One region of the Caminicella sporogenes DSM 14501 genome, then DNA from elsewhere that is predicted to be linked to it. Evidence: a T-box and tRNA genes for the amino acid it is inferred to sense, from the RefSeq annotation. Region 1 holds a T-box; the other holds one or more tRNA genes.

The links. The T-box of region 1 lies ahead of thrS (threonine--tRNA ligase). A T-box ahead of a tRNA ligase gene usually reads a tRNA of that ligase, here a tRNA-Thr.
Region 2: it has a tRNA-Thr gene. The T-box ahead of thrS (threonine--tRNA ligase) is inferred to sense a tRNA for this amino acid. The anticodon was not compared.

Annotation. Positions count from the first base shown of each region.
Region 1 covers NZ_FRAJ01000013.1:22,234-38,258, forward strand. Annotated here, with positions in the region: gene rlmB (23S rRNA (guanosine(2251)-2'-O)-methyltransferase RlmB) at 1-469, opposite strand, end outside; gene BUA90_RS08235 (potassium channel family protein) at 481-1,131, opposite strand; gene rplT (50S ribosomal protein L20) at 1,338-1,697, opposite strand; gene rpmI (50S ribosomal protein L35) at 1,729-1,926, opposite strand; gene infC (translation initiation factor IF-3) at 1,956-2,558, opposite strand; gene BUA90_RS08255 (ABC transporter permease subunit) at 2,690-4,003, opposite strand; gene BUA90_RS08260 (ABC transporter permease subunit) at 4,005-5,045, opposite strand; gene BUA90_RS08265 (sugar ABC transporter ATP-binding protein) at 5,046-6,656, opposite strand; gene BUA90_RS08270 (DUF3798 domain-containing protein) at 6,756-7,952, opposite strand; gene ftsH (ATP-dependent zinc metalloprotease FtsH) at 8,386-9,945, shown strand; gene thrS (threonine--tRNA ligase) at 9,982-11,904, opposite strand; T-box leader at 11,957-12,172, opposite strand; gene BUA90_RS08285 (DUF445 domain-containing protein) at 12,258-12,860, opposite strand; gene ytxC (putative sporulation protein YtxC) at 12,944-13,858, opposite strand; gene BUA90_RS08295 (DUF6873 family GME fold protein) at 13,954-14,715, opposite strand; gene BUA90_RS08300 (MFS transporter) at 15,331-16,025, opposite strand, start outside.
Region 2 covers NZ_FRAJ01000006.1:44,377-60,401, reverse strand. Annotated here, with positions in the region: gene BUA90_RS04290 (M1 family metallopeptidase) at 1-515, opposite strand, end outside; gene BUA90_RS04285 (DnaD domain-containing protein) at 673-1,740, shown strand; gene BUA90_RS04280 (ATP-binding protein) at 1,755-2,750, shown strand; tRNA gene BUA90_RS04275 (tRNA-Lys) at 2,823-2,898, shown strand; tRNA gene BUA90_RS04270 (tRNA-Glu) at 2,903-2,977, shown strand; tRNA gene BUA90_RS04265 (tRNA-Thr) at 2,979-3,054, shown strand; gene BUA90_RS04260 (adenylosuccinate synthase) at 3,202-4,488, opposite strand; gene BUA90_RS04250 (GNAT family N-acetyltransferase) at 5,124-5,738, opposite strand; gene dnaB (replicative DNA helicase) at 5,844-7,178, opposite strand; gene rplI (50S ribosomal protein L9) at 7,294-7,740, opposite strand; gene BUA90_RS04235 (DHH family phosphoesterase) at 7,740-9,734, opposite strand; gene BUA90_RS04230 (YybS family protein) at 9,750-10,697, opposite strand; gene BUA90_RS04225 (MazG-like family protein) at 10,710-11,036, opposite strand; gene rpsR (30S ribosomal protein S18) at 11,158-11,379, opposite strand; gene BUA90_RS04215 (single-stranded DNA-binding protein) at 11,396-11,827, opposite strand; gene rpsF (30S ribosomal protein S6) at 11,857-12,144, opposite strand; gene BUA90_RS04205 (hypothetical protein) at 12,397-12,825, opposite strand; gene BUA90_RS04195 (aminotransferase-like domain-containing protein) at 13,601-14,788, opposite strand; gene BUA90_RS04190 (DUF951 domain-containing protein) at 14,969-15,163, opposite strand; gene BUA90_RS04185 (mechanosensitive ion channel family protein) at 15,271-16,025, opposite strand, start outside.

The DNA.
Region 1 (16,025 bases):
TTTTACTATTGTAAATATCTACACAACCTTTTATCATAACTACTGCATCAAAACCTGCAGCATCTGCTGTCCTAATAATAGTTCCAACATTTCCCGGGTCCTGCAATCTATCTAAAATTGCTATTGAAATCTCATCTTTATCCATAAAATCTTCCAAATCATAAAACTTTTTCTTAACTATACCTATAATACCTTGAGAATTTTCTGTTGTTGAAATCTGCTTCATAATTTTACTGTCTATTTTAAATATATTAATATTCTTTTCAGATATAGTTTTTAAAATTTCAAAATCCTTCATATTTTCAGAATAATACACAGCTAAAAGCTCTACATTATTTTCAAGACTATGTCTTATTATTCTCAAACCTTCTATAATAAACTCACCATATTTATCTCTATATTTTTTTATCTGTAGTGACTTTATATGTTTCACATGCTTATTATTTGGTGAAGTTATTTCTAAGGTCAACAATAACACCTCTATCTTTTTTCTATTTTTCGCAAGTCATCATTATGTCCTATTACTACTAAAACATCACCTTGCATGATTACATCTGAAGCCCTAGGAGCTATATTTATATCTGCTCCATGTTTAATTGCCATTACATTTATACCATATTTTGACCTCATATTTATATCTATAAGGCTTTTTCCTATCCACTCATCTAAAGCTGCTATTTCAACTATACTGTAATCTGGAGCAAGTTCAATATAATCCATTATATTTGAGGATACTAAATTATGAGCAACTCTTACTCCCATTTCTCTCTCCGGAAATACTACTCTATCTGCTCCTATTTTATAAAGTACTTTAGCATGTAATTCATTCTGAGCTTTAGCTACAACATATTTAACTCCAATTTCTTTTACCATCAAAGTTATGAGTATTGAAGATTGAATATTTGACCCTATTGTTACGACTGCTACATCAAAATTTCTTATTCCCAATGCTTTAATGGAATTTTCATCGGTAGCATCTGCTTGAACTGCATGAGTTACATAATTTGCAATATTTTGTACAATTTCTTCACTCTTATCTATAGCTAAAACTTCATGTCCCATGTCAAATAATACTTTCGCGATACTTGAACCAAAACGTCCACATCCAATAACAGCAAATTGTTTTTTCATAAAATGCACCTCATTTTAACTATTACTCTCCACAAATCAACTTTAACATTTTAACATCAATAGTTTTTTATTTCTCTGAATATGAATATTAATTCAAGTCAAACACAATAATATGAAACTTTTTACATTAGTTTATTATACCACCTCAAACTATTTTTTAAAAGCACTAGAGAAAAATAAAATAGACTCTTTAAGAGTCTATTTTATTATGCATTTAACTTTGATTTAGCAACTTCAACTAACTGCTTGAAACCTTCACTATCGTGAATAGCCATTTCAGAAAGCATTTTTCTATTTATATTAACACCAGCAAGTTTTAAACCATTCATAAATCTGCTGTATGATAAACCATTCATTCTTGCAGCTGCATTAATTCTTGAAATCCAAAGCTTTCTAAAATCTCTTTTTCTCAATTTACGACCAATATATGCAAACCTTAATGACCTCATTACTGCTTCATTAGCAGGTCTAAAAAGTTTAGACTTAGCTCCATAGTAACCTTTTGCAAGCTTTAATATCTTTTTATGTTTCTTTTTAGCATTTACTGCTTTTTTTACTCTTGCCATTTATTCCAACCTCCTTTGCTTTTTACATTTTTTACAGATATGGAAGTAATGTTGCTATTCTCTTTTGATCTCCTTTAGACACAACATCTGATTGACGTAAATTTCTCTTTCTCTTAGAAGTCTTCTTAGTTAATATATGGCTTTTATAAGCCTTATATCTTTTTAACTTTCCACTTGCTGTTTTCTTAAATCTTTTTGCTGCCCCTCTGTGTGTTTTCATCTTAGGCATATATATTTCCTCCCTTCAACTTTTATGTGCTAATTTTTAGGCGAAATAAACATTACCATATTTCTACCTTCCATTTTAGGTTTTTTCTCCATAACACCAACTTCTTCAACTATAGAGAAAAATTTATTTAGAACATCTACTCCTAATTGAGTATGACCTAATTCTCTTCCTTTAAACCTCAATGTTACCTTAACTTTATCTCCATTTTTTAAGAATTTTATTGCTTTTTTAGCTTTAGTATTAAGGTCATGATCTTCAATGTTAAGACTTAATCTCACTTCTTTAACTGTTATAGTCTTCTGCTTCTTTCTAGCTTCTTTTTCCCTCTTAGCCTGTTCGTACTTGTACTTACCATAGTCCATCAACTTACATACTGGTGGATTAGCTCCAGGTGCTATCTTTACTAAATCAAGTTTCTTTTCTTCTGCTATCTTTAGTGCTTCCTTAGACGACATTATACCTATTTGTTCTCCATCAGGTCCGATAAGTCTTACCTCTCTGTCTCTGATTTGCTCATTAATTTCAACCTTTTTAATAGTTGTCCACCTCCTGATAAATATGAAAACATAAAAATAAAAGACGAATGTACAAACATTCGTCTCATAGCCATAAATCTTTATATAAAAAAACAATCTAAATAATTTCCACTAGGCTATATTAACCTTACAGACTTAGTCGTAAGGTGAGAAACGAAATGTTTCTACTTTGTTTTTACACTTATTTTTCATTTCCTCACTAAGTATAACATTCATAAATTAGTATGTCAATATTTTTTTCCAAAAGTTTTTTTCCATGCATGTAATCCTAAAGAAATTCCTATAACGCCATATGCTACAAACGCCCTAAAATATTCACCAATTTGAGCATCACCAAACAAGTTTTTACCTGCTTGTGGAGAAACAATAAATAATGTATGGAAAAGAATTATCCCAAGCAATCCCTGTCCCACAGTAGCTTTAGTAACTGATGCTCCACCTACAAGAAGTGCAGCAATTGAAAATAATCCTATTTGAACATGACTTCCATATGTATTTAAAGTTCCAATATTTTGCAAAAATATAATTTGTCCCCAAGCTGCCAATAAAGTTGAAATAGTTATAGCTAATATTCTAACTTTATCTACATTTATACCCGAAACTTCTGCTATATGCATATCCTGCCCTACAGTTCTAAAATCTTGTCCTAACTTAGTTTTAAGAATTACGTTATTAAACATGCATAACAAAAATATGACTATAGCAGTAACAACTGGCAACTTTAAATTTTTAAGCATTCTGATATTATTGTTTGGAATATATTGATTAAAAGAAACTAAAACAAAACTAAATACTATTACTACTACGCTTAATACTGCTATTACTATATATCTAATTTTACCTTTTTTATTTTCCTTTGCACTATTACTTTTAAATATTTTATATAGAGAATAAGCTAAAGCTATGATAAAACCAACTATTAATACATTAAATAATGGAAGTTTTAATAAATTATCTAGTGCATACATTATTCCATTATTTCTAGAAAGGTCAACAGTATTTCTTATTCCTATTCCTCTACTTAAAATTAATTCTGGATTTTTCATTGGTATTAATGTTCCTATAAGAAACAAGAATAAAAATTGATATAAACCATTTGCAAAAAAACCTGCAATCATACTTGCAATCATTTCCTGCCCTTTAGTTTTATTAAGCAGTTTTCCTGTCAAATTTCCAAATAATACAGCTATAGGTGTAGATAGTACAATACACAAAAGAAATCCCCATATGCCACCTATTTTCCAATGTGCTATTGCAATAATTGCTATTTGCCCCGCCATTGCTCCAATTGTAATACCAAAATTTAATCCCATACCTGCTAAAACGGGAATAATAAGCGAAAGAACTAAAAATGAATTTCTTGTAATTCTAGTAAGCAGTTCATTTATTATATAAAAAGGAGATAACTTTGAAATATATATCGCAATCATACATATAACAACAAATAATAGAGTAACACTGTGATTAATTAAGAACTTTTTTATTTTAAATGAATTATTTTTATCTTCTTTTAAAAATTCTAATTTATTTACATCAGCCATACTACTTTTCACCTCCTACTTGAGTAAGTGCATAAAGAATTATTCCATTTTGTACTATCATGCGGAGAACTTCTGATAAATTTCCTTCACTTACAACTGCATTTGCAACAGGAAGTGCAACAGTTAAAAGTCCCTGAAATAATAATACTCCTATAATTACATGAGATATTTTAGCTTTTTTAGCTGATGCACCGCCAATTAAAATTGCTGCTACTGCTGGAAAAGCCATATATAGCGGTGCTAAATACAATTGAAAAAATCCATAACTTTGAGCATAAACTAAGATTCCCACTGCTCCGAGTACATTAGAAAGTATTGTACCTATAATTCTCGTCTTATCTACATTTATGCCAGATGCCTGTGCAAACTTAGGATTATCTCCTGCCGCTCTAATTGCAATACCTAATTTGCTTCGAGTAAAAAGCCAAACTATAATACATGTACCAAAGAAAAATAATAAAAGTCCTGTTGGTATATATATGTGCCCTATTCTTATTCCCAACCAGTTATTAAGTATTTCTCCAAATGTTGTATCAAGTGAAATTGTAACCCTTAATCCCTTTCCTATCGGCCAAACCATTTCTCTGTGTTTGAATGGTAAAAATATCCACATCATACACATAAAAGAAACTATTGAAAACCCAGTATAAGTTGCAACTAACATCTCTGAACCTTTTATCTTGTTTAGTAACATTCCGTAAATTAATCCAGTTATTACAGCAAAGGGCAAAGAAATCAATATAGCAGCAATAAAAGCCCACATCCCTACAAATCCCATTTCTAGACTAATAAGTCCTCCAAGAAGCCCGCAAATTATTCCAAGAGGCAGAGCAAAATTTGGTCCTATTCCCGATTGAATTGCTGGCACCATAGCAAGAACTAAAATGCCAAACATTCCAAATCTACGAATCGTATCAGATACAAGCGTACTAATAGGTAATTTTATGATAAAAGAAACTATCCAAAGAAATAAGAAAAATAAACTTATAATTAATCTTGGAAGCCCTATTTTTTTTGTATATTGCTTTACCGTATCAGTCATTTAAATAGCCTCCTTATTATAAAGTTTATGATATTCTCCAGCCATCATTAAACCAAAATCTCTATCACTATCAGTCGGTTTTAAAATACCTTCTACTTTTCCTTCAGAAATAATCACTATTCTATCAGATATTGCTCTAAGCTCAGCAAGTTCACTTGAAGTCATAATTATAGTCATTCCAAATTCTTTATTCAATTTCACCAGTAAATCTAAAACTAACTTTTTAGCTCCTATATCAATTCCTCTAGTAGGTTCAGAAACAAATAATACTTCTGGCTCTAAAGTAAGAGCTCTAGCTAAACAAACTTTTTGCTGATTTCCTCCACTCAATCGCCTTGTAAGCTGCTCAGGTCCAGTACACCTTATATCTAATTCTTTAATCATTTTTAATGCATGATTTCTAATTTCTTTTTTATCTAATTGATTAAATATACCAAATCTTTTTAAAAATTTATTTTTTATCTGCATAGTAGTTACTACAATATTATGTTCGATAGAAGAATCTAAAAGTAATCCTACTCCTCTCCTATCTTCCGATACAAATGCTAAACCTCTTTTTAAAGCTTCATAAGTATCATTTAACTTTAATTTTTCCCCTTTTAAATATACCTCTCCCGAGGAAGGATAAAGTCCCATTATGCCATTAGCTATACCTATTTTCCCTTGCCCAGCTAATCCTCCTATTCCAAGTATTTCGCCCTTTTTAATTTCAAGATTAATCCCCTTAACTTCTTCACCGGGCATATCTACTTTTAAATTTTTTATAGACAATATAGTTTCTCTCTTTTCAAAATCTTCTCCATCTTCTCCACTTTTTGCAATAACTTCTACTTTTCTACCTACCATAAGTTCTGCTAACTCCAAAACATTCGTTTCTTCTTTCTTGCGAGTAGCAACTAGCTCTCCATCTCTGAGAATAGTAATACTATCAGCAGCTTTCATAACTTCATCAAGCCTGTGGGTAATAAACAAAATAGCTATTCCAGATGATGCTAGTTTTTTCATTGCCTTAATAAGATTATCTGCCTCACTTTCTGTAAGCACAGCAGTAGGTTCATCAAAAACTAAAAGTTTAACTCCTACTTTATCTATTTCTCTAGCAATTTCTACAAACTGCATATACCCTACAGGAAGTCCTGCTATCCTTGCCCACTCATCTATATCTATTCCAAGAGTATCTAAGGCTTTTCGAGCATCTTTCCCCATTTTTTTATAATCTAAAAATTTCAAACTATCTCTTTTAAAAATTCTTGATACCAAATTATCTTTGGTAATTTCTCTATTTAATTTTATATTTTCTGTCAATGTAAAACCGGGTATGAGCATAAACTCCTGATGAACCATACCAATTCCACATTCCATAGCTTCCTTTGGAGACTTTACTTCTCTTTTTTTTCCATCTATATAAACTTCTCCGCTAAACCCACCAGTTGAATGAATTACAGGCATACCAAATAAAATATTCATAAGCGTAGATTTTCCAGCACCATTTTCTCCTAACAGAGCATGTATTTCTCCCCTTTTAACAGATAAATTTACACCTTTTAAAACTTTATTACCAAAATATTCCTTATTTATATTTTTCATCTGCAGCATATACTTTTCCTGCATATAATCTCACCCGCCTTCAAAGTTTCATCAAAATGTAAGGCTGCCAAATAAAGGCAACCTTACACATATTCTTTATAAATAATCATTTATGATAATCTATTAAAAATCTAAAAAGTCTAATAGCACCATTAAATAATTATCATACTTATTACCATTTTCTTCAAGTGGAGTTAAGCTTATATCAGTTTTTGCATATTCTTTAAACTTGTCCTTAATAACATCTACATCTAATTTGCCATTAGTTTTTCCTTCTATATAAGCCTTAGCATATTCTGCTCCAGCTTCAATAAACATCATAGCAACTGGAACTGGCCATGTAGAAAATCTACCTGTTCCACCTTTTTCTGCAATTTTAGCTTTTATTTGTTCTATAGCATATTCAACGTCTCCTTTTTTATCTTCTGGTATTTCTATACCTAAAGCTGATGGAAATCCATGATATGGAGATGGACAGCAAGGTTGAGGATAAATAGCACCTTCTTCAAGACAAGCTGAAATTAATGGAACTTGCATAGCACAATTTGTACTGAAAAATGCTGTATCCTTTCCATATTTTTCAACCATTCTTGGCACATCTTCAAGTATGAACTGCTGAGCTCCTGATACACCAGCATCACCTGTTGGGTCTGGAGCAGTAGCATCAACAAATTTTATACCTAACTTTTCACAATTTTCTTTTAACAAATCTCTCCTTGCTGCTAAAAGCGGATATGACATATGTCTTGGAAATGAATAGTGCACAAGTACTTTAGCACCTTGTTTTTTAGCTTGTTTTGGAATAGTTTCTCCCATTGCTAATTCATTCATAGCAAATACAACATCTGCCACTGCAGCTATCTGACTAGGGTCTTCACCCGGAGTACCAGCAATAAATAAAATATCATCTCTTATTTCTCTAGCTTTTTTAATAGCTGCAACAGTTCCAGGAACAGCCTGAACTATAATTATAGCTTTTACATCTGGGTCTGATGCCATATTTAAAACATTTGCTATAGTTGTTTCCTGCTCATCCATAAACTTATCCGGATAAGTCATTAATATAACATGTTCTTTACCATATTTCTTTTGAACTCTCTGAGCTGCCCTATATTCCTCTTCATTCTGAGATACTGTGCCTGTCATAATGCCTATCTTCCAATTATTAGAAGTGTTTGAAGTTTGAGCTGACTGCTCATCTACTTTTTCTGCTTCATTTGAAGTATTATTATCCGACTCATTTGAAGCAGGTTGGCTACAACCAATTAAACCAAGTACCAAAGAAAGTATAAGCATTATTGACAATAATTTTTTTAACATTAATAAAATCCCCCTTTGTTTTATCTTTGTTATGTAACAAATTAATCTTTTTAAACAATTTAATATTAAATTTGTCCCTCCTTTCACATATTTTTTAAAAATTTATTATTAATAATATGTAAACAAGTATTGATTAATTCCTGAATTTTTATCAAAGAACTAACATTTTCGTTCTATTTTGACCTTAAATCACAATTAAATCTACTCAATTAATTTCTTTGTAAGTAAATAGATTCTACATTTATTAGAATTTTCCTTCTATTTTAATTTATTTTTATTTTTAAAATTTTTTATATATTAAAAAAATATTTTACCAACTATAATTTTATAAAATGTATATTTTAAATTTCTATATTTTAAAATAACTTTGGGAACACTATCTATGAAAATATTTTTAAACAAATCATATAAAATAAGGCAGGTGGTTATAAATTTGAAAAGAAAAACTATCTTTTTTATTATTTTTATTTCAATAATTGTCAATACAGTTATTATTGCTCTTTCAAATAGTAGTAATAACTTTTCAAATATCTTCAATAATACAAGTAAATATATTTTTATATTGTTTAACATTATTTTAATCATTTGTTTTTTTAGAATTAACAACTCTCCTCAATTAGCTACTGTAAACTTAAAAAATGAAAAAAATGAAAAAAGGCGTGAAGAAAACAGTAGTCCCAAAATAGGTTTTTCAGATGTAGCCGGTTTAGAAGAAGTAAAAGAAGAACTAGGTGAAATAATTGATTTTTTAAAAAATCCAGAAAAATATAAAGCTATGGGAGCAAAAATCCCTAAAGGTATACTGCTCTATGGCCCACCCGGAACTGGTAAAACCCTATTAGCTAAAGCTATAGCAGGAGAAACAAATTCAAAATTCATACATGCAAGCGGCTCTGAGTTCGTAGAAAAATACGTAGGAGTTGGTGCAAAAAGAGTAAGAACCCTTTTTGAAAAAGCTAGAAAAGAATCTCCTTCTGTTATTTTTATAGATGAAATTGATGCTATAGGTGCAAAGAGAAGTTTAGAAAGCAATAATGAAAAAGACCAAACTTTAAATCAATTATTAATTGAAATGGATGGATTCAACAATGACCAAACTATAATAGTAATCGGTGCTACAAATCGTATAGATATGCTTGATGAAGCATTACTGCGTCCGGGCAGATTTGATAGAAATATATATATTGGAAATCCAGATATTAATTCTAGAAAGGAAATCTTTAAAGTACATTTAAAAAACAAACCTATAAATCCTAATATAAATATAGAAGAACTTGCAAAAAAAACACACGGTATGTCAGGTGCTCATATTTCTAACATTGCAAATGAAGCTGCTATTTTAGCAGTTAGAAAAAATAAAAAAATTATTGATAAAGAAGATTTTGATGAAGCTATTGAAAAAGTCATAGGAGGACTTGAAAGAAAAAATTCTCATATCATTGATAAAGAAAAAAGAAGGGTTTCTTTTCATGAAGCCGGTCATGCTTTAATGGGAAAAATTTTAAATACAGATTTAATTACTAAAATCTCTATAATTCCAAGAAGTCAAGCACTTGGCTATGTAATGTATACTCCAGAAGAAGAAAGATTTTTAATCACTAAAGAAGAACTTTTTAACAAAATTAAAGTAATGCTCGCAGGAAGAGCAGCAGAAGAAGTAATATATGGAAATATATCAACTGGAGCTAAAGATGACCTTAAAAAAGCAAATCAATTAGCTTTTCAAATGGTTTGCGAATACGGAATGAGTAATCTAGAAAATAGATTTTTCGAACCAACACTTATAAAAACTTGCTACAATATAATAGATGAAGAAATAAACAAAATAATAAATTCCTGCTACAAAGATTCTTTTGAAATAATAAAATCTAAAAAAGATATTTTATGTAAAATAGCAGAATCTTTATATGAAAAAGAAAGTTTAACAGGAGAAGAATTGGAAAACATCTTAAAAGAACATGAAAATTCAAATAACCTATTAGTAAAAACATAAAAGTCGTCTAAATTTAATAGACGACTTTTATGTTTTTTAAATATTAGTTAAAACTCTATTTTTTATTTCTTCTACTATTTGATTAATAAAATCTTGTAAATTTTGACTTCCTAATTCACCTTTATCTCTTGAACGAACAGAAATTGTATTAGTTTCTTCTTCTTTATCTCCAATTATTATCATATAAGGTATTTTTTGTAGTTGTGCTTCACGTATCTTATAACCTATTTTTTCACTTCTACTATCAATTTCAACTTTTATATCATTTTCCTTCATTATGTCAGCAACTTTTTTTGCATATTCAACATGCCTGTCAGTAATAGGTAAAATCTTAACCTGAATAGGAGCAAGCCAAGTTGGAAATCTACCAGCAAAATGTTCAATTAGTATACCTATAAATCTCTCAATGCTTCCAAAAGCAACTCTATGAATTACTATAGGTCTATGTTTTTCTCCATCTTTTCCTATATAAGTCAAATCAAATCTTTGAGGCAATTGGAAATCAAGCTGAATAGTTCCACACTGCCATGTCCTACCTAGACAGTCCTCTAAATGAAAATCTATCTTAGGTCCGTAAAAAGCTCCATCACCCTCATTTAATTTATATGGAAGCTCTAATTCCTCTAATGCTTCTTTTAATGCCGATTCAGCCATTTCCCATTCTTCATCAGTACCCATTGAATCTTCAGGTCTTGTTGACAATTCGACATGATATTTAAAACCAAACTTTGAATAAACCTCATCAATCAACTTTGCTACTCCTTTAATTTCATCTTTTATCTGTTCTGGAAGCATAAATATATGTGCATCATCTTGAGTAAAAGCTCTAACCCTCATAAGCCCATGTAAAACTCCAGAAAGCTCATGTCTGTGAACTCTACCAACTTCTGCCACTCTCATAGGAAAATCTCTATAAGAACGCATTTCTGTCTTATAAATAAGCATTCCGCCAGGACAGTTCATAGGTTTAATAGCATAATCTTCATCATCAATTAATAATGTATACATATTTTCTTTGTAGTGATACCAGTGTCCTGAAGTCTCCCATAATTTCCTATTTAAAATGATAGGAGTTTCTACTTCTACATATCCAGCTTTTTTATGAACCTCTCTCCAATATTCAAGCAAAGTATTTTTTAACTCCATACCATTTGGCAAGAAAAATGGAAAACCCGGTCCTTCTTCTAATATAGCAAATAATTTTAATTCTTTTCCCAATTTCCTGTGGTCTCTTTTTTTAGCTTCTTCTACTTTATACAAATATTCTTCCAATAATTTTTTCTTAGGAAAAGAAGTTCCATAAATCCTCTGAAGCATTTTATTTTTTTCATCGCCTCTCCAATATGCTCCAGCAATACTTAACAGTTTAAAAGCCTTGACATATTTAGTTGAAGGTAAATGAGGTCCTCTACAAAGGTCTACAAATTCTCCCTGTTTATAAAAAGATATAGTTTCACCTTCAGGAAGGTCTTTTATAAGTTCTACCTTATATATTTCACCTTTTTCTTCCATCAACTTTAAAGCTTCTTCTCTTGAAAGTTCAAATCTTTCTATTTTCAAATCTTCTTTAATTATCTTTTCCATTTCCTTTTCTATTTTTTCTAAATCTTCAGGTGTAAATTTATACTCAGAATCAAAATCATAATAATATCCATTATCAATAGATGGACCAATTGCAAGTTTAGTATCTGGATATAATCTCTTAACTGCTTGTGCTAATATATGAGAACTTGTATGCCTAAATACATCTTTTCCCTTCTCATCTTCAAATCTTAATATATTAACTTCACTATCTTCATTGATTTTATAATCAAGCCCTACTACCTCTCCATTTACCTCTCCTGCTACAGCTTCTTTTGCAAGCCTTTTACTTATCATTTCAGCAATTTCTAATATAGTAATGCCTTTAAACACTTCTTTCTCAGACCCATCTTTCAATATAATCTTAATTTTTTCCATATACACACCCTCCTTTTTTTACTTTAGCAATAAAAAAACTCCCATCCCTATAAAAAGGGACGAGAGCTGTATCCCGCGGTTCCACCCTAATTGAAAAATCCACTCTTACAGCATTAACGTTGCCACCCGGTAATCTTTTCACCTATAGGCTACTAAGATTACTGCTCAAGGGTAGTTTTCCCATAGTCATGTCGGAAATGCTCTCAGCCAATGACATTTCCTCTCTGTAGACTGGGGCTATAGTACTCTTCCCTATCACAGCATTAACTAATATTTACTTGTATTTAATTTATTATTATATTTAAAAAAAAGTATTTGTCAATAATATTACACTTTTTTTCTGATTTTATACCTTAAAATTGTAAAATTATCAATCCTTGTATAATTCCAATTAAAAACCCAATTAAACCACCTAATAATTCTATATGTTTTAATTCTCTTTTGGCAATATTTAAAATTATTCTTTCTAATTTCTCAAGTTCAAAATTAATAATTTTTTCTTCTATTATTTCTGAAATTTTCACTTTACTTGTAGCTCTGTGTATAAGTCTTTCAGCTAATTCATTTATAACTTCTTCTCCCTGAGTTTCAATAACTTCATCTGCATAAGCTATAATCATATTTTTTATAGTTGTAGGAATTAAAGTAGGTATTTTTTGTTCTATTATAGTTTTTACTCTTTCTTTAATTTCCAATATAATCTCTGATTTATTTTCTCTTTCAATAAACTTATCTATGATTTCTTCAATAGATATGAGCTCCGTTTCAACTGTATGTCCAATGCTTTTTGCTATTTCACTTTTTCTCTTTGGTATTAATCCTTGTATATAAAAATTTACACCGGGTATTTTTATAGGTTTTAGCGGTCTAAATATTAATTTTATAGCAAATACATTAGTAAGCCAGCCTATTACAGCACCTATTACAGCTAAAAACAACAATTTTCCCCAAAACATCAATTCCACCTCTTAAATTTTGTCTTCTGTAAGCATAAAAAGTATATCATATAAAAAAAATTCTTACAATATAAATAAATATTCTACTCCTCTTTTATCTCTTTATTCAAATTGCAAATTCTACAATTATTACAAATATGTAATCTGTCATCAAATATATTTTTTATTGTTTCAATAATTTCATTGTTTTTTATATTACTTATATAATGAATTATTATCTTTCTAGGAGCTATATTTATAAGAGAGCTAATTAACAAATCATCTCCATTTAAATTATTATCCTTTAAATCATCAGTTAAATCATTTATTGAACTATCTCTAATAGCTTTTAAATTTTTATCATAAAAATGATATCTTCCTGCTTTGTCTACAACTATATTTATAACATCCATCTTCGGCTCCTGTATATTTACAAAATATCTAAGAAGTTTAATAAATTCTTTATACTCTTTTTCCTTCATATATTTTTCAACCACTTTTTCTAAAACTCTACTTAAATCTTCAATATAATTTTGCAATCTGAACTTAACAAATCCATTGACATTTATAATCTCCTCTATTGATAAAAATTCTAACAATTCATACAATATTTTAGCCTTTCGATTTACTTTATATGGTACATATACATTTCCATCATAAAATTCATTCTCAAGCGATTTATTCAATTCTTCAATTATAATTTTTCTCTCTACTGGCTTTAAAAAGCAATAATTATTTTTAAGAATTTTTTTTGCCATTTCTAATTCCAATACATCTATAATATAATCTGCAATAACAATTGCAGCATAATGCTTAAAAAAATTTATAAAATCTTTTACCTTATCTTTATCATTATTAATACAGTCATCTATATAAAAATAAATAGTATTATATCTACCATTTTTTATTATATCACTTTTAACTGAAAACTCTTGGCTCATACAGCTATTAATAATCTTTTCAGCCATAATTTGAACATTTTCTTCATTTTCCTTTATCGTTAATAAAAAAATATCCACCTGTTTCACACCCTCTCTCATACATTAATTAATATAATATTATATAGTATTTATTTACATCAAATAGATATACAAAATTAACAGCATAATTTTTATTAAACTACACTTTCAGTAATAGGTATAATTGAACCTAAATCTATAAGTTTCTCATTTTCTACATAATCTAATCTTATGGAATATTTATCTAAAAACAATTTTATTTTCTCGTAATCAGGATGTAATCTTATATCTCCACAAAATAAAATTTTGTCTTTATCCACAAGCCCACTTGCTCCACCAATAAAACCGTAATTCAGTCCCGGTAAATCTATATATCCATGACTTATAAACAACACATCTATCCCATATCTGTCTAACTGTTTTGCAATCCCTTTATCAGATGTAATTACAGCATTCTCATTAACAATGCATATTGAGCATTTTGCATATCCCTGTTTTACATTTATTAATTTTATATCTTTTTCTACTAATTTTTCAAAAAGCACTTTATCTGTATACTTAAAATTGTGTACTGCAAATTTTCCAATCCTTCCTACATTATATGCAATATTATTCGGATAGGTACTTCCTAAAACAGTTTCTCCTAAAATAACTTTAAAATTTAATTTTTCAAATTGAAAGCGCATATGCTCATAAACATTCGGAGATACAACTATTTCATTTCCACCAACATGATGCATTAATATATCAGGATGACATAATATAGCTTCATATAAATCACTACAACAACATGTTTTTATAATATTTATACCTTCAGCTCGTATTTTATTCTGAATACATCTGGGAACACGTCTATCAACTATAACTGTTTTTACTTTACTTTTTGGTATAAATGAAATATCAATGGGCTTTTCCATATAATCACCTATTTTCATTTTTTATAATTTGAAAGTTTTAAATTAATAAAAGGTTCTATAATAAATATTGGGATATAAAACCTCATCATTTTTATTTTGCAAAAAAATAATGCACCTGTTAAAAATGTCTTACAATATTGTTTGCGAAACAAATACTGAAAGAAGACATTTTAACAACTGCATAACATAATTATATCAATAAACTACTTAATTTAAAATAGGTAAAAACAACAAAAATTTCTCATACAGATACTTTTATTCAAAACTAGCTTAAAAAACACAATTATCATGCTTGTGCTTTTATAAATTCAAAAATACATGATTACAAAAATCAATTTATTAAAAATTTGTCTTTTCAATTTAAACATACTTATTTAATACTTTTAAAAATTTTATAAATCTTATGATTTTCTTCCTCGTTATTACCATATAACTAACCGTTTAGCTCATTATATTTGTCAAGAACTTACTAAAATTATTGGTATGACTGAAGGCCACTAAAAATACTAATATTTTATTCCTACAGTTATGCGTATCTTCAACCTAAAAAATAAATTCAAATATAATAATAGAGTGGAATTGTAATCCCACTCCAATTACTTACAAAGAACCTATTCATTCTTTTATAATTTTTGTTTGTATGTTTTTATTTAAATTTATTAGTTTTAATAATTTTATTAAACTAATTAAAAGAATGATAATAGATATAAATATTGATACATTTATAGAAATTTTCTGAGTAATATATCCTATACCAAATAATCCTATAGGCATAAATGCTTGAGAAAACATCCTTCTAAACGAAAATACTTTACCTCTCATTTCATTTGGTACATTTTCTAAAAAAATCATATTAGTAGCAATTTGTATAATTGGAGAAGTAAATCCATAAGCTAGAGCTGACAATATAAATATTATCGTATTCCATGCTATCAAAAGCAACATAGTTGAAAAAGTGAAAATTGATATACCTATAAGAATAATATTAAGTTTTTTAAAAGGTATTTTAGAATATAATAAAGCTCCCAAAATTCCTCCTACTCCAAGCAAAGAGTAAAAAAAACCAATTGAAAGCGAATTACCAATATTTTTTGATATTAATAAAGGAACAATAATTTGAAGTATTGGTAACCCAATCATATTTATTATGGCAAATAAAGGCATTAAATTTCTAAGAATATAATTTTTTTTAATAAATTCGACACCTAATTTAAAATCATTGACTATATCTTTTATAATGACTTTTTCATAAGTTTGAATCTTAAATTTAATAAACATCTCCATTATTGCACTAATTAAAAAAGATAATC
Region 2 (16,025 bases), on a different contig from region 1:
ATATATATTTTTATACTATCTTCAGGTTCTAATCCTTCGTTCAATTTTACTTTTAATATGGAATTTCCCTTTCCTATTATCAAATAACTTAAACCCTCTTTTGTAGATTTTACTGATTTTATATTTATATATCCCGGTTCAAAACCATTAATATAAGCAATCTCTATTTCATTTTTATCAAAAGGAACTGTATCTCTTTTCTTAAAAACATTGGGATAAATATGAAAATATAGACTGTCTAAAGTTTTATTTGTATTATTTACATATATAATCTTTTCTGTACCTTCTATAATCTTTTCTTCATCATAGTATACCGCATCAATTTCATATTCATTTAGTTTTTGTATTTTTGATATTATTTCCTCAAAAACTGTATAATTACTCATTTTTATTCGGTATATACCTATACCAATAATAAAAATAAATATTGCTGCTGTAATAAAAATCATAAACATTTTTTTGTGTTTTAAGTTATTAACTATTTTTCTGATAGCTCTACTACTAAATACTTTCATTTACTATCAGCTCCTAAAAAAAATTTGATTTATTAAAAACTATATGTATTTAAAAACTCTTTATGTATAGTTTTTATAACATTCATTCCCATATTCACACGCTAAAATTAATTATGATATAATTACAACAAACAATAGTTGTATGGAAGGTGTTTTTATGAACTTTATAAAAAGAACTACTGATATCGATTTTGGACAAACACCAATAGAAAATATATTTATAAATGATTTTATGCCAATGGCTAATGGAACATATGTAAAGGTATATCTTCTAGGATATAAATATGCAAATGATAGAGATGAAAATTTAATAGTAGACAATAAAACCATTGCTAAACACTTAAATATTCCTTTAGAAGATGTTCTCGGCGCTTGGGATTTTTGGGAACAAAAAGGCATTATAAAAAAAATAAAAAAAAATAATGGCGATGAAAGTGATTTTATAGTTGAATTTTTATCTTTAAGACAACTTTATATAGATAACAACTATAAACCTAATACCCCTCAAAAAAGTAAAAATCCTATTTCAAATTCAAATAAACAATACAAATGTTCACCAGAAGATTTAATAGAAGCTAACAAAATACCAGAAATTAAAAATATGTTTTATCAAATAGACCAAATTATGAGAAGACAGTTATTTCCAAATGAAAGAATTACAGTACTTGACTGGATTTATAATTTTAACATGGACCCTGACATCATCATAAAAGCTTTTGAATACTGCATAGATAAAAAAAATATTAAAAGCATACGATATGTTGGAGGAGTAATAAAAAATTGGTATGATAATGGAATCATTGATATGAATAAGTTAGAAGAATATCTTGAAAAAACAGATAAAAAATTTATATATTATGATAAAATTTTCAAAGCTCTTGGATTTAATTTCAGACAGCCGTCAAAAGCTGAAAAGGAAGTCATGGATATATGGATAGATAAATGGGGATTTTCTTTAGATTTAATCCTCAAAGCATGTGAAAATTCTAAAAAAACTTCTAATCCAAGTATAAATTATATAAATAGTATCCTTCAAGCATGGAAAAAAGATGGAATAACTACTACTGAAGAAGTAGAAAAAAAAGAACTTCAAATAAAAGAAACTAAATCAAACAATTCTTCTAAATCAAAACAACTTAAAAGCAATAAATTCCAAAATTTCAAACAAAGATTTGACAAATATTCAAATGAAGAACTTGAAAAAATTTTGGGAATAAAAAAATAAAGTAGGTGTATATAATGAAAAACGATTTTTTTATAAAAAAAATACTTTTAGAATATGAAAAAAAAAGAGATAGAGCTCAAAGAGAACTTGAATACAGAAAATCACAAGTTTATGAAATAATTCCCAGAATAAAAGAAATAGATGAGGAAATATCTAAAACAGGTATAAAAATATCAAAAGCTATACTTCAAAATACTGATAATTATCTTGAAAAAGTCAATGAAATAAAAGAATATACAAAAAAATTAAAACAAGAAAAAGCTATTCTCCTCACTGAAAACAATATACCTTTAAATTTTTTAGAAATCCAATATGAATGTAGTAAATGTAAAGACAGTGGTTTTTTAGATAGCGGTGAAAAATGCAATTGCTTTAAACAAAAGTTAATAGATAAAGCTTATGAAATGTCTAATATTTCTCATCTGCTTAAAGAAGAAAATTTTAAAAATTTCAATATAGATTTATTTTCTGACGAAAAATTTGAAGATGAAAATCTTTCACCAAAACAAAATATGCTTAAAATATTAAATATATGTGAAGGTTTTGTATTTAATTTTGACAAAAAAAATGATGAAAATTTATTATTTTATGGTTCAACTGGACTTGGAAAAACTTATCTATGCAACTGCATAGCAAAGTCACTTCTCGATAAAGGTAAAATAGTTATCTATCAAACTGCATTTAAAATACTTGAAATACTCGAAGAATACAAATTTAACAGTAATCAGTCTCCTGAAATTAAACTGAGTTATGAACTTTTATTTGATTGTGACTTGCTTATAATAGATGACCTCGGAACAGAACTTGCAAATAAATTCACTAATATTGAAATATTTAATATAATAAATTCTAGACTTATACAAAATAAAAAAACTATTATTTCAACAAATCTCTCTCCTGCTGATATTATTAAAATTTATGGAGAGAGAACTGCGTCCAGAATTTTTGGCAAATTTACTATTTTAAAATTTTATGGACCTGATTTAAGATGGGAAATAAAGGCAAAATAAAATTTTAAAAAATTTGTAGATTTTTGTTGACAATAAAGCATTTGTATTGTAATATATATAACTGTGAGTAGCGACCCATTAGCTCAGTCGGTAGAGCACCTGACTTTTAATCAGGGTGTCCCGCGTTCGAGTCGCGGATGGGTCACCATTTTGGCCCCTTGGTCAAGTGGTTAAGACACCGCCCTTTCACGGCGGTAACAGGGGTTCGAATCCCCTAGGGGTCACCACGCTGGCGTAGCTCAATTGGTAGAGCAGCTGACTTGTAATCAGCAGGTTGCGGGTTCGAGTCCCATCGCCAGCTCCATTATAGCTATATAAAAAAGGGATGTATGACGAGTAAGCATATGTCTCTTTTTTTATATATAAAAACACCCTGTAAAGAAGAAAATGAAATTTACAGGGTGTTTTTATATATTACTTAAATTTATGACTTTTTTATTTTACTCGCAATCTATCTAAATATTTTATCTCTAACTATTGTCTGACTTCTCTTTGGTCCTACTGAAATTATTTTAACTGGAATTTCTACTAATTCTTCAATCTTATTAATATATTTTTGTGCATTTACCGGTAATTCTTCAAATGTAGCAGCACTTGTTATATCTTCATTCCAACCATCAAGTTCTTCATAAACTGGTTCACACTCAGAAAGTGTTTTTAAACTTGCAGGAAAATCTTTTATAAGCTCCCCTTTAAACTTATAAGCAGTACATATCTTTATTTTTTCAAATCCTGTAAGTACATCTAAAAGCATTAAAGCTAAACTTGTCATTCCATTTACTCTAGCAGAATACTTTAACATGACAGCATCAAGCCATCCACATCTTCTTGGTCTTCCTGTAGTTGTGCCGAACTCATTTCCCTGAATTCTAATTCTATCTCCAATTTCATTATCTTGTTCTGTAACAAATGGTCCTTTACCAACTCTTGTTGTATATGCCTTTGCTATTCCCAATACTTCTTCTATCATATTTGGTCCTATCCCTGAACCAACTGCAAATCCCCCAGAAGTAGGATGAGAACTAGTTACATATGGATAAGTTCCTAAATCTATATCTAAAAAAGTTCCTTGTGCACCTTCAAACAACACTTTTTTGTTTTGTTTTATACTCTCATATACAATTACAGATGTATCAGCCACATACGGTCTTATCTTTTCAGCATATTCAAGATATTTATTTATTATTTCATCTTTGTTAACTGGCTTTCCTCCATATATCTTTTGGATTATTTCATTTTTTCTTTCTATCTGCTTTGTAACTTTTTCTATAAATTCTTCTTTATCCATCATATCACAAATTCTTATCCCAGACCTTTCTACTTTATCCATATAGCAAGGTCCTATACCTTTTTTAGTAGTTCCTATTTTTTTATCTCCTCTAGCATTTTCCGCAAGTTCATCAAGTAATTTATGATATGGGAATATTACATGAACTCTATCACTTATTTTTATATTCTTTGTACTAATACCTTCTTTTTCAAGTTTTTCTACTTCATTTAAAAAACCTTCTGGATCAAAAACTACACCATTACCTATTACATTTATAGTTTCAGAGTATAATATACCTGATGGTATTAAATGTAATGCATACTTCTTATCCCCAACTACTACTGTATGCCCTGCATTATTACCACCTTGACCTCTAACAACTACATCTGCCTCAGAAGCCAAAAAATCTATTATTTTACCTTTTCCTTCATCTCCCCATTGTGCACCTACTATAACAACTGTTGACATAAATTTGCACCTTCCTTCAATTTGGCTAAATCCGAACATACACATTTAATATTATCAAATAGACCCTTTATAGTCAATGAATATACGAATTTTTTTATTAATACTAAAATTAATATTCGCTTGCTTATTTTATCCACATTTTCCACAAGATTTGTTAATAACTTTGTTAATATTATATATATATCTTAAAATTATAATAATATAATAATTATAAACAATAATAAGAGCAGCTTAAAGCTGCTCTTATTATAACTAATTATTTATTAATTGCTTTGTCTTTCTAAATATTCATTTAAATCATTAATAAGTGCATCTGCATCTATTCCATGCACCGAAGCAGCATCACCGATGCTTTCAAAAGCAGCTCCACCTCAGCCAAGACAATGCAATCCATGCCTCATGAAAATCATAGCTGTACTTCTATCCATTTTAAGAACTTCATTTATAATCGTATCTTTAGTTACCTTAGCCACTATATTCCCTCCTTTAAACAAAATACATTAATCATTATACCATTTATCCTCATATAAACGAAACAAAAATTTTCATATACTTAAAAATAAATTGTTGCTTATTATAATTTATTATTTACATATCATATCAATTTTATTTAAACATATATTTATCCACATTATTCACAGAGTTATCAACAATTCTAAATTATTTTTGTGGATTATGTATTTTTCCTTTGTTATCTTCATATAATAATATGTTGTCATTAATTTATTATCTTTTAAATCAAAATCTTTATATTTTTCCACAATTTCTTTTTTTATTTCCTCACTTAATCCTTGTTCTTCAAATTCTTCATAAACTTCATTTATTATTTCAAATCCACATTTTTCATAACAGCGTATAGCACGTTTATTAAATTTTCCAACTTTAAGAAATAGAGTTTTCATTTTTTCTTTAGTAAAATAAATATCTAAAAATTTATTCAAAGCGTCTGTTCCATATCCCTTGTTTATAACATCTGGATTAAATACTATACCTAATTCGCTTTCTCTCTTAAAAAATTTAATATTTCTTAAAGAAATATATCCTATTAATTCTCCATTTAAATTTTCTATGGCAAAACATTTTTTTGTAAATTTTTTAGTTTTTATCTTAAACCATAAATCTCTTTCTTTCTCTGACAGATAGGGAAAGTTATAATGATAAAATATAGGTTCATCATGTTTTCCCCATTCTATCATCTTATCAACATCTTTTCTTTCAAGTTTTCTTATTTTTGTCTTATCCCCCATCATTACTAACAGCCCCATTCTTATATATAATTTCTAGTACAAACAAAATATATATGTTAATTATTATACAAAAAAGCCGATAATCCTTTTATCGATTATCGGCTTTTTTTATTCTCTATATTTCTCAAGATTTGCAAATTTAGTATACTGCCCAAGCCAAGCAAGTTCAACTGTTCCAGTAGGACCATTACGCTGCTTAGCTATAATCACTTCTCCAATATTTTTCCTATCTGAATCTGGATGATAATACTCATCTCTATATAAAAACATAACTACATCGGCATCTTGTTCTATAGCTCCTGATTCTCTTAAATCTGAAAGAATAGGTCTATGATCTGCCCTAAGTTCTGGAGCACGTGAAAGCTGAGATAATGCAATAACCGGACAGTCCATCTCTCTAGCTAATATCTTTAATGCCCTTGATATTTTAGAAATTTCCTGCTGTCTACTTTCTGCTCGTCCATGTGAAGACATAAGCTGCAAATAATCTATCATTATTAAATCTAAACCATGTTCCATTTTCAATCTTCTACATTTTGCCCTTATCTCCATTACATTAATCCCGGGCGTATCATCTATAAATATTTTAGCCTTAGCTAAAGGTCCCATTGCACTTGCTAATTTAGGCCATTCATCTTCACTTAATGTACCGTTTCTGATTTTTTGAATTTCTATATGTGCTTCAGAACTAAGCATACGCTGTACCAATTGTTCTTTAGACATCTCAAGACTAAATATAGCTACTGAAGCTTTTGCTCTTATAGCAGCATTCTGACATATATTTATTGAAAATGCAGTTTTACCCATAGATGGTCTTGCTGCAATCAATATTAAATCTGATTTTTGAAGTCCTGAAGTCTTTCTATCCAAATCTACAAATCCAGTTGTAAGTCCTGTTATTCCACCTTTATTTGTATAAAGCTGTTCTATTTTGTCAAATGTATCTAACAATACATCTTTTATATGAGTAAAGCCTTCTTGATTTCTTTTTTGCGAAATATCAAATATACTCTTTTCAGCTAAATCAAGCAGTGCTTCAGCTTCTTCCGATTCATAACCCTTTTGAGCTATTTGTGTTGAAACATGTATAAGCTTTCTAAGTAATGACTTTTCTGATACTATTTTTGCATAATATTTTGCATTTGAAGTTAATATACCTGATGTTGATAAATCAGAAAGATATGTTACTCCACCTAATGCATCTAAAGTTCCTCTCTGTCTCAATTCTTCAGATAAAGTAACTAAATCTACAGGTTCATTTCTATTATAAATATCTAAAATAGCTTCATATATTTCTCTATGAGCTTCTTTATAAAAATCATCTGCTTTCAAAATTTCCGTTACAGTTATTATTGCATCTTTATCTAAAATCATTGCTCCTAAAACAGATTGTTCTGCCTCTATATTATGAGGTGGTACTTTTCCTAAAAGTTCTAATTCCATACAAATCACCTTTTTAAATTACTTATTTATTAAATATTTGTTTTAAATATTATTAAAAAAAATGCAGTGAATTATAAATTTTCACTGCCTTAAATTGTATTAATCGTAATTTATATTATTCTGCTGTAACTTCAACTTTTAATTTCGCAGTTACATCTGGATAAATCTTCACTTCAACAAATCTAGCTCCAAGTTCTTTAATAGGACTATTTAAAATTATTTTTCTCTTATCTATATTTATTTTGTACTTATTTTTAAGTTCTAATGCTATATCTTTAGAAGTGATTGACCCAAATAATTTTCCGCCTTCACCAGCTTTACCTTTAAACTTTAAAGTAATACTTGATATTTTTTCTGCTAAAGCTTTAGCTTCAGCCAATTCTCTTTCTTCTTTTTTCTTTTGAGCTGCCTTTTGATTTTCTAATTCTCTTAAATTACCCTTTGTAGCTTCTTTAGCTAATCCCCTTGGAATAAGGAAGTTTCTCGCATGCCCATCACTTACATTTACTACTTCTCCCTTTTTACCTGTTCCCTTAACATCTTTTAATAGAATAACTTTCATCATTTCTCACCTTCCTTTAAATATTCCTTAATTGCATCTATAAGCATTTCTTTAGCTTCATCAAAAGTAACATCTTTAAGCTGAGTTCCAGCCACCGTAAGATGACCTCCTCCTCCAAGCTTTTCTAAAACTCTTTGAACATTTATATTTCCTAATGACCTTCCACTTATAAAAATTGTACCATCTTCCTTTAAACCTAAAACAAAAGATGTTGTTATTCCCTTTATATTTAAAAGTTCATCTGCGCCTTGTGCTGCAACTAATTGTATATTCTTTATGTTCTGTTTACATACTGATATTGCAATTCCTTCTTCAATTATTTCTGCACTTCTCACTACATCAGCCCTTGCAATATAGGTACTGAGATCATCTTGAAACAGCTGCCTTACTTCTGTTGTATCTGCTCCTGCTCTTCTAAGAATAGAAGCTGCTTCAAAAGTTCTTACACCAGTCTTAAATGAAAAGTTTTTAGTATCCACAGCTATACCTGCAAGAAGTGCTTCAGCTTCTATCTTTTCTATTCTCATCTTATCATCCATATATTGAAGAATTTCAGTAACTAATTCAGCAGTCGATGAAGCATATGGTTCTAGATAAGTAAGAACAGTATTTTCAATAAATTCTGTTCCCCTTCTATGATGGTCAATAAGAACTATTCTATCTATTTTTTCCAAAATCTCAGGACAACCTGTAAAACTTGGTCTATGAGTATCGACAACAACTAATAAATCGCCACTTTTAGACTGTTCTACTGCCTCTTGACAGCTAATAAATTTATATTCTTCATTATCTTTAAATTTGTCATATACATTTTCAATTGCTGCCGTAACTTCATCTATTACTATATAGGCTTCTTTGTTTCTATTGCGAACTGCTCTATATACACCAATAGCCGCTCCAAAGCTATCCATATCCGGAAATCTATGTCCCATTATTATAACTTTATTACTTTGATCAATCAGCTGTCTTAATGCATGAGCAATAATTCTTGCCTTAACTTTATTCCTTTTTTCAACAGCCTTTGTTCTTCCACCATAAAATTCAAAAGACGATATTTTTCTCACTACTGCTTGGTCTCCACCTCTACCTAAAGCTAGTTCAAGAGCAGTAAATGCATATTCTTCTAAATGACTTAAATTTTTACCATTTACTCCTACTCCTATACTCAAAGTTACAGGTATTTTATTCCCAACATTTATTTCTCTAATATCATCAAGAATAGTAAATTTTTTAGCCTCTAAATTTTCAAGGTATCTATTTTCAAATATAACTAAATACTTATCTTTTTGATATTTTTTTACTATCCCATTCATTCTAGAAACCCATAAATTAATTCTTCTATCAATTTCTGCAATAACTAACGGTCTATACGCCTCTTCTGTACTTTGAAGTACATCATCGTAATTGTCAACTTGTATAAATGCCACATTAGGTCTTTCATCATTATATTTTTCTTTTAAATTAAAGAAATTTGTATTGTCTATCCAATAAAGCATTATAATATATCTTTCTTCATGTTTTGTATCTATCTTTACTACATTATAAAGAACTCTATAAACTTTATCTCTTATTCTAAAATCCCTTACAGTATCCGGATTATCTCCCAAAAGCTTGACAATATCAAATGATGGAATAAGTTTTTCAATATTTTTATCTAGTATATCTTTCTCACCTATCATGTCTAAAAACTTAGAATTATACCAAGAAATATTGCCATCAAACTCTACTATAGCTAATGGAATTGGTAAATTAAGCAGTGAATATTGAGCTGCAGTATCTATTTCTGCCGATAAATTTTCTATATATTTAGCCCATTTTTTCTTTCTTATATCATTAGTTCTCCAGTTATAGTATATAAGATATACTAGTAAAATTAAACCGATGATACCTAGCTGTATATTGTAAGCTAAAATAAAGAGAACTAAAATTCCTATAATCCATAAATATATATTTGTATCAGGAATTAAAATTTTCAAAAATTTATTATCTCTCATATTTACACTCCAAATCTAGCTTTCTATTTTTCTAATATTTATTATTATATCAGCTAATCCTATAAACATTATAATCATAGCCATGCTAGGAATAGAAAGCAATATTATAGTTATAAATACTCTCAAGCCTTTTCCAATATTTCGCTTTTCTAAGAAAAACCATATTACTGATAACCCTTCTACAAAATAAATTATAAAAAATATATACAATACATTTGCAAACAAAGTTTCAAAATCAATCGTTTTTAAATTTCTCACCAAATAAGTTGATACTAAAATTATTACCGTTCCCATTAATATATTTTTGGGTAAACGAAACTGTGAAAATTTCCTAGGTTTTGCAATATAATAACCCATTCTTCTCAATACTGCACCTGAAATTATATAATTTATATATGTAATTATAATAGAACTAAATATTACACTTGAAGGCACTAGCATTATAGCCATATTTTGTGCATATTCCAAAGACTTTTTTACTTCCTCTATTTTAGAAGGATTTGCTGCAATATTTTTCAATAATGCATTATATAAATCATTACTCATTTTAAAACTTTCTTCAATAGTTTGTATAATATTTACACCACTAATATAAGATAAAAGAGTCAAAGATATTATTGAAGCCATTATTGAAGCTATACTTCCATAAAATATCGTCTTTCCTGCTGAAAATTTCTTTTCTATCATATACCCTACAACTACTGAATTAAATCCAACAACTACTATTATAAATAATGCCTTTAATGGTTCTGTCATACTTCCTATTATTATAGATGCTGCCAATACAGATAATATATTATATTTTATTCCATGCTTAGCACCTATTATGATAAAAGGAACTGGCAAAAGTATAAGAGCATAAGCAAATAATGGCAAATAAATTCCAGCTAAAGCAAAAACTACTGCAATTGCTGCAAACAAAGCTGATTCAACCATAGATTTTGTCTTGTTTTGTCTATTCAATAATTTCACTCCCTAATCTCTTTTTCTATCCATATGTTGTTTTAAACTCGATAAATCACCAAACCAACTCTCTATCTTATGTTCTTCAATAACTCCTAATCGAATTTTTTCCTTAATCCTCATATCTAAAACATTATAATTTATACCTAAGCGTCTCCCCAATACATATGTAACTAAAATTATATTTGCTAAAATATCTACAATCGTTTCTTGACTCCCTTTTATTCCTTTAAACAAAATTTCAAACAAAGATGCTACTGATGATAAAAGTTCACTCTTAAGCCATTCTATTATTTTTATATTCTTTGTTATATCAATCCCTTTATCTCCCAAAACCATTTATTTCCCCTCCCATATTACATTATAACAAATAAAGAAGGTATCTGTATACATTATTAAATCTTTAGATATAAATAAAAGGAGAAGTGAATTTTTCACTTCTCCTTTTAATCTTATAACATTATTCATTTATTGTAAATGGTAATAGCGCCATCATTCTAGCTCTCTTAATAGCTGTAGTTAACTGTCTTTGATGATTTGCACAGTTACCTGTTATTCTTCTTGGTAAAATTTTTCCTCTATCAGTAATATACTTTTGTAAGTATTTTACATCTTTATAATCTATACTTGTAACTTTGTTTGCACAAAAACTACAAACTTTCTTTTTTCTACGTCTTCTCATCCTTTTCCCTCCTTATCTAAAATGGAATATCATCATCGTCTTCTATAGCTTGAAATCCGTCTGAACCATCATCTGTAAAATCAGAAAATTCTGTATCGTTAAATCCAGCACTAAAACTTTCATTTCTATCTATTCTATTTCCTCTATCTAAAAACTCAACTATATTTGCAACTATTTCTGTAGTATATCTTTTTTCTCCTGTGCTTGTCTCATAATTATTATTTTGAAGGCGTCCTTGTATACCCACAAGTCTTCCTTTTGAAAGATAATTTGCACAGTTTTCACCTTGTTTACCCCAAACTACTACTCTAAAAAAATCTGCTTCGTTGTTTTGAGAAAAAGGTCTATTTACTGCTATAGTAAAGGTGGCTACTGCCTTACCAGTACCTGCCGTAAAGCGAAGCTCTGGGTCTCTGGTAAGTCTTCCTATTAAAATCACACTATTCATTTATATCCCACCTTTGTATTTTAAACAGATTATTTTTCTTCTACATTAATAACCATGTATCTAATTACTTCATCAGCTATTCTGAAGTTTCTTTCCAATTCCTTTGGTAAATCTGCACCAGACTTGAAGTTCATTAGCACATAGTAACCTTCTTTATACTTGTTAATTTCATATGCTAACTTTCTAATTCCCCATTCATCAATGTTTTCTACTTCTCCATTTGTTTCAATAATTGACTTGAACTTTGAAATTAACTCATTTCTTCTCTCTTCTTCAACATCTGGCTTTACAATAAACATAGCTTCATACTTTCTCATTTTTACACCTCCCTATGGTCTTTATGGCCCTACTCAAGCAGAGCAGAGAGCTCATTTGATATATTCACATCAATATATTATAACATTGTATTTAAATTTTATCAATGATATTTTACTTTATTTTTTATCGAAATTCTTTAATGTTTTGATTAATCGACACGTATGTTTCTATACATTAACAATAAAATGCTAAAAACATTAAACTGTCTAAATATAGAAATTTTCTTGGTAACAATCCACCTAATAATATTTTTAACTATTTTCCTTACTTTTTTCTACTATCCTTCTAACTAATCCAAATATCGAAATATAAAATATTATTGCTACAAATACATCCATAACTAATGATATCAATACCATTTCTATACTTGGCATCTTTTGCCTTTCCATTATATACTTTGCTAAAAAAGGCAGAGAAAATAAACTAAATATATTAATATACACAAATATTGCTGCTTTTTTGTTTTCATCATATTTACATTTATTCAAAATTAAATATGAAATATAAATAACTAAAGGACCAACAAGTTCTATACAACTCCCTATTATTTCATATTTGTTAATTTTAAAATATTCTATCCTGTGCAGTATGTTTAAAAAAACAATTGCATAAAAATATAAAAATGCAATATTTAAATTAAAAAATTTTTCAAAATGTATCTTACTCTTCTTTATATTCATTCTCAATCACCCTTCTTAAAAAAATTATTAGCGTTTAGCATAACTTCAAACGCTTTATATCATTTTGTTTCAAAACATAAATTTTTTTAATCACTCTATAAATTTTTTCTATTTTCAAAAAGGATTTCGCCTCACTTATGTCGAATATTATATTTACCCCTAAATATTTTATTTCTTAAGGAGACGAAACCTTTTTTCAAAATGTCATAGAATATATCTATATTAACACCGAATATTTCTAAAAAATCTTCCCACGAAATTGATGTGAAAAAGATAGATGCAAATATTAATATTGGAATAAATGGCAATAAAAAAATTAACATTAATAAATCATATATAATTTTATATTTTAACTTGTATTTTCTTTTTGTCATTTCAATAAACTCCTTTGATATTAATTCTATCTAAAACTATTATTCTATTTTCTATTAACCTCTCTCATTTTTTCAATCATGAATTACTTCAACATTTTTGATGTCCTTTTTTTGAATATTTTCTATTTGAATTTTCCTGCATGAAAAATTCAAAGCTAATTAAACAATATGTAAATCAATAATTTTCTTCTTTTGACTATTTTCGACATTTCTCATTATTTTACGACATATTCCATAATTGTTATTTTTTTCTTGATGAAAAAGATTATATATTGTAAAATATAACCTGTCAATACAAAATCATTTTTTTAACAAGAATAAAATACCCTATAGAGTAGGCTTTTTTTATTGTCTACTCTATAGGGTACATTTTATGCATATGGTACAGCTTTTATTTTTTATTATTTATTTAAAGCTTCTTTAATAACTTCTGCTAATATTTTAATTCCTTCTACTATCTTATCTTCAGACATATTTGAATAATTTATACGCATAGTATTTTCATGTCCTCCATTAGGGAAGAAAGAACCTCCCGGAACAAATGCTACATTCCTTTCAAGTGCTTTTTTCATAAGTTCCCTAGTATTAATATGTTCTGGAAGTTCTGCCCAAGTAAATAATCCACCTTCTGGGTGAGTATATTTAACTTCTGGTGGAAAATGCTCCTTCATTGTCTTGAGCATTAAATCACGGCGGTTTTTATATAACTTTTTAATCTTTTCTATATGCTTGTCTAAATCATATACTTCTAAAAATGCATCTAATTCTCTTTGTGACATAGAGTTGCTTTGTAAATCCGCACCTTGCTTAACTAAAATATACTTATTTAAAACTTCTTCTTCAGCACATACCCAACCTATTCTAAGTCCCGGACAGAAAGTTTTTGAAAAAGTTCCAAGATATATTACTCTACCTTCTGTATCAAAAGATTTGATAGAAGGAATTTTTTCACCTTCAAATCTCAATTCTCCATATGGATTATCTTCAATTATTGGCAAATTGAATTTATTAGCTATTTCAACTAATTTTTTACGTCTTTCAAAACTCCAAGTTCTTCCGGATGGATTTTGAAAATCAGGAATTACATAAATCATCTTTACATTTTCAGTAGTTTCAAGTGCTTTTTCAAGCTCTTCCATAATCATACCATCATCATCTGTTGGTATTTCTAAAAATTTACACTCATATGCTTTAAATGCATTAATTGCACCTAAATAACTTGGACTTTCAACTACAACTACATCTCCCGGATTTAAAAATATCTTTCCACTAAAATCAAGTCCTTGCTGAGAACCATTAGTAATAAGTATATTTTCTGCTGTAGTCTTAACTCCAGCTTGTTCCATTCTTTTAGCTATTTTTTCTCTTAAAGGTGGAAATCCTTCTGTAGGGCTGTATTGAAGTGCTTGTTCTCCATTTTCTTCTAATACCTTCTGTGATACTTTCTTCATTTCTTCTATTGGAAACAATTCTGGTGCTGGTAGTCCTCCAGCAAAAGATATAACTTCTGGTCTTACAGTAAGCTTCAACAATTCACGAATTTCTGAAGCTCTAATTTTATCCATACGATTTGCAAATTTTAATGCCATTAAAAAAGCACCTCCAAAATATTTATATAAGGAAAAGGTTTGCCCGACTAATTACATTATAACATTTTTTAATATTTATTTGTATCAAATTTTAAAATCTTTTTGTAAATATATAAAAAAATATGCAAGAATATTCAATATACGCTACCTCATACATATTTTTATATATTTTTTTAATTTCTATTCATCTTCTTTTCTTTCAACTTTTTTTATTCTCTTCTCAAGATTTTTTCTAGTTATCCATATTTGTTTATTACATTTAAAACACCTTATTCTAAAATCTATACCTGTCCTCATTATTTCAAATCTATTTCCTCCACACGGATGCTGCTTTCTTGTTTCAATAATATCGCCAACTCTTAAATCCATAGGCATAAAAACTACCTCCCTACAAGCTTTTCGAAAAACTTAAGTAGTTTTAATTTCCATTTTCCACATCTTAAACTATAAAGTTTAAATACTCCTTTATAATAGTCTATTAATTACTTCTCTGGCATATACACAACCATCTTAGAATAAGGAATTTCTATTCCTTCTCTATCAAAGGCCTCTTTAAATCTCTGTCTCATAAGTCTTTCAACAGCCCATTGAGTCATAGGCTTGACCTTTGCAATAACAGTTATAACTACATCAGACGAACCAAAATTTGTAACCCCTAAAACAATAGGACCTTCTACTATATCATTAGTTTCTTTTAATATTTCCTTACTCGTTTTATTTAAAACATTTATAGCATTTTGAATGTCTTCTTCATAGGCTATACTTATATTAACTAAAGCCCTCATATTCCCTCTACATCTATTTGTCACCTTTGAAATAACTCCATTAGGAATTATATGAAGTTCCCCATTAAAATCCCTAATTTTAGTAACCCTCAATGCCATTTCTTCAACTATACCTGATTTACCATCCAGTTCTACATAATCCCCTACTGTAAATTGGTCCTCGAAAAGTATAAAAAAACCTGTAATTACATCTCTAACAAGGTTTTGTGCTCCAAAACCTATTGCAAGGCCTCCTATTCCAGCTGCTGCTATAAGAGTTCTTATATCTATTCCCACAGTATCAAGAATGGGCATAGCTGCCATAAAATATATGGTATATCTAGATACACTTTTAAATACACCCTTTAATGTATTTACTCTATTTTCTTCAAGCTTTAATTTCAATTTATCCCTTGAATCAAAAAATTTTTCTATTGCTACATCTAAAAATTTAATAGCCATTTTAGCTATTA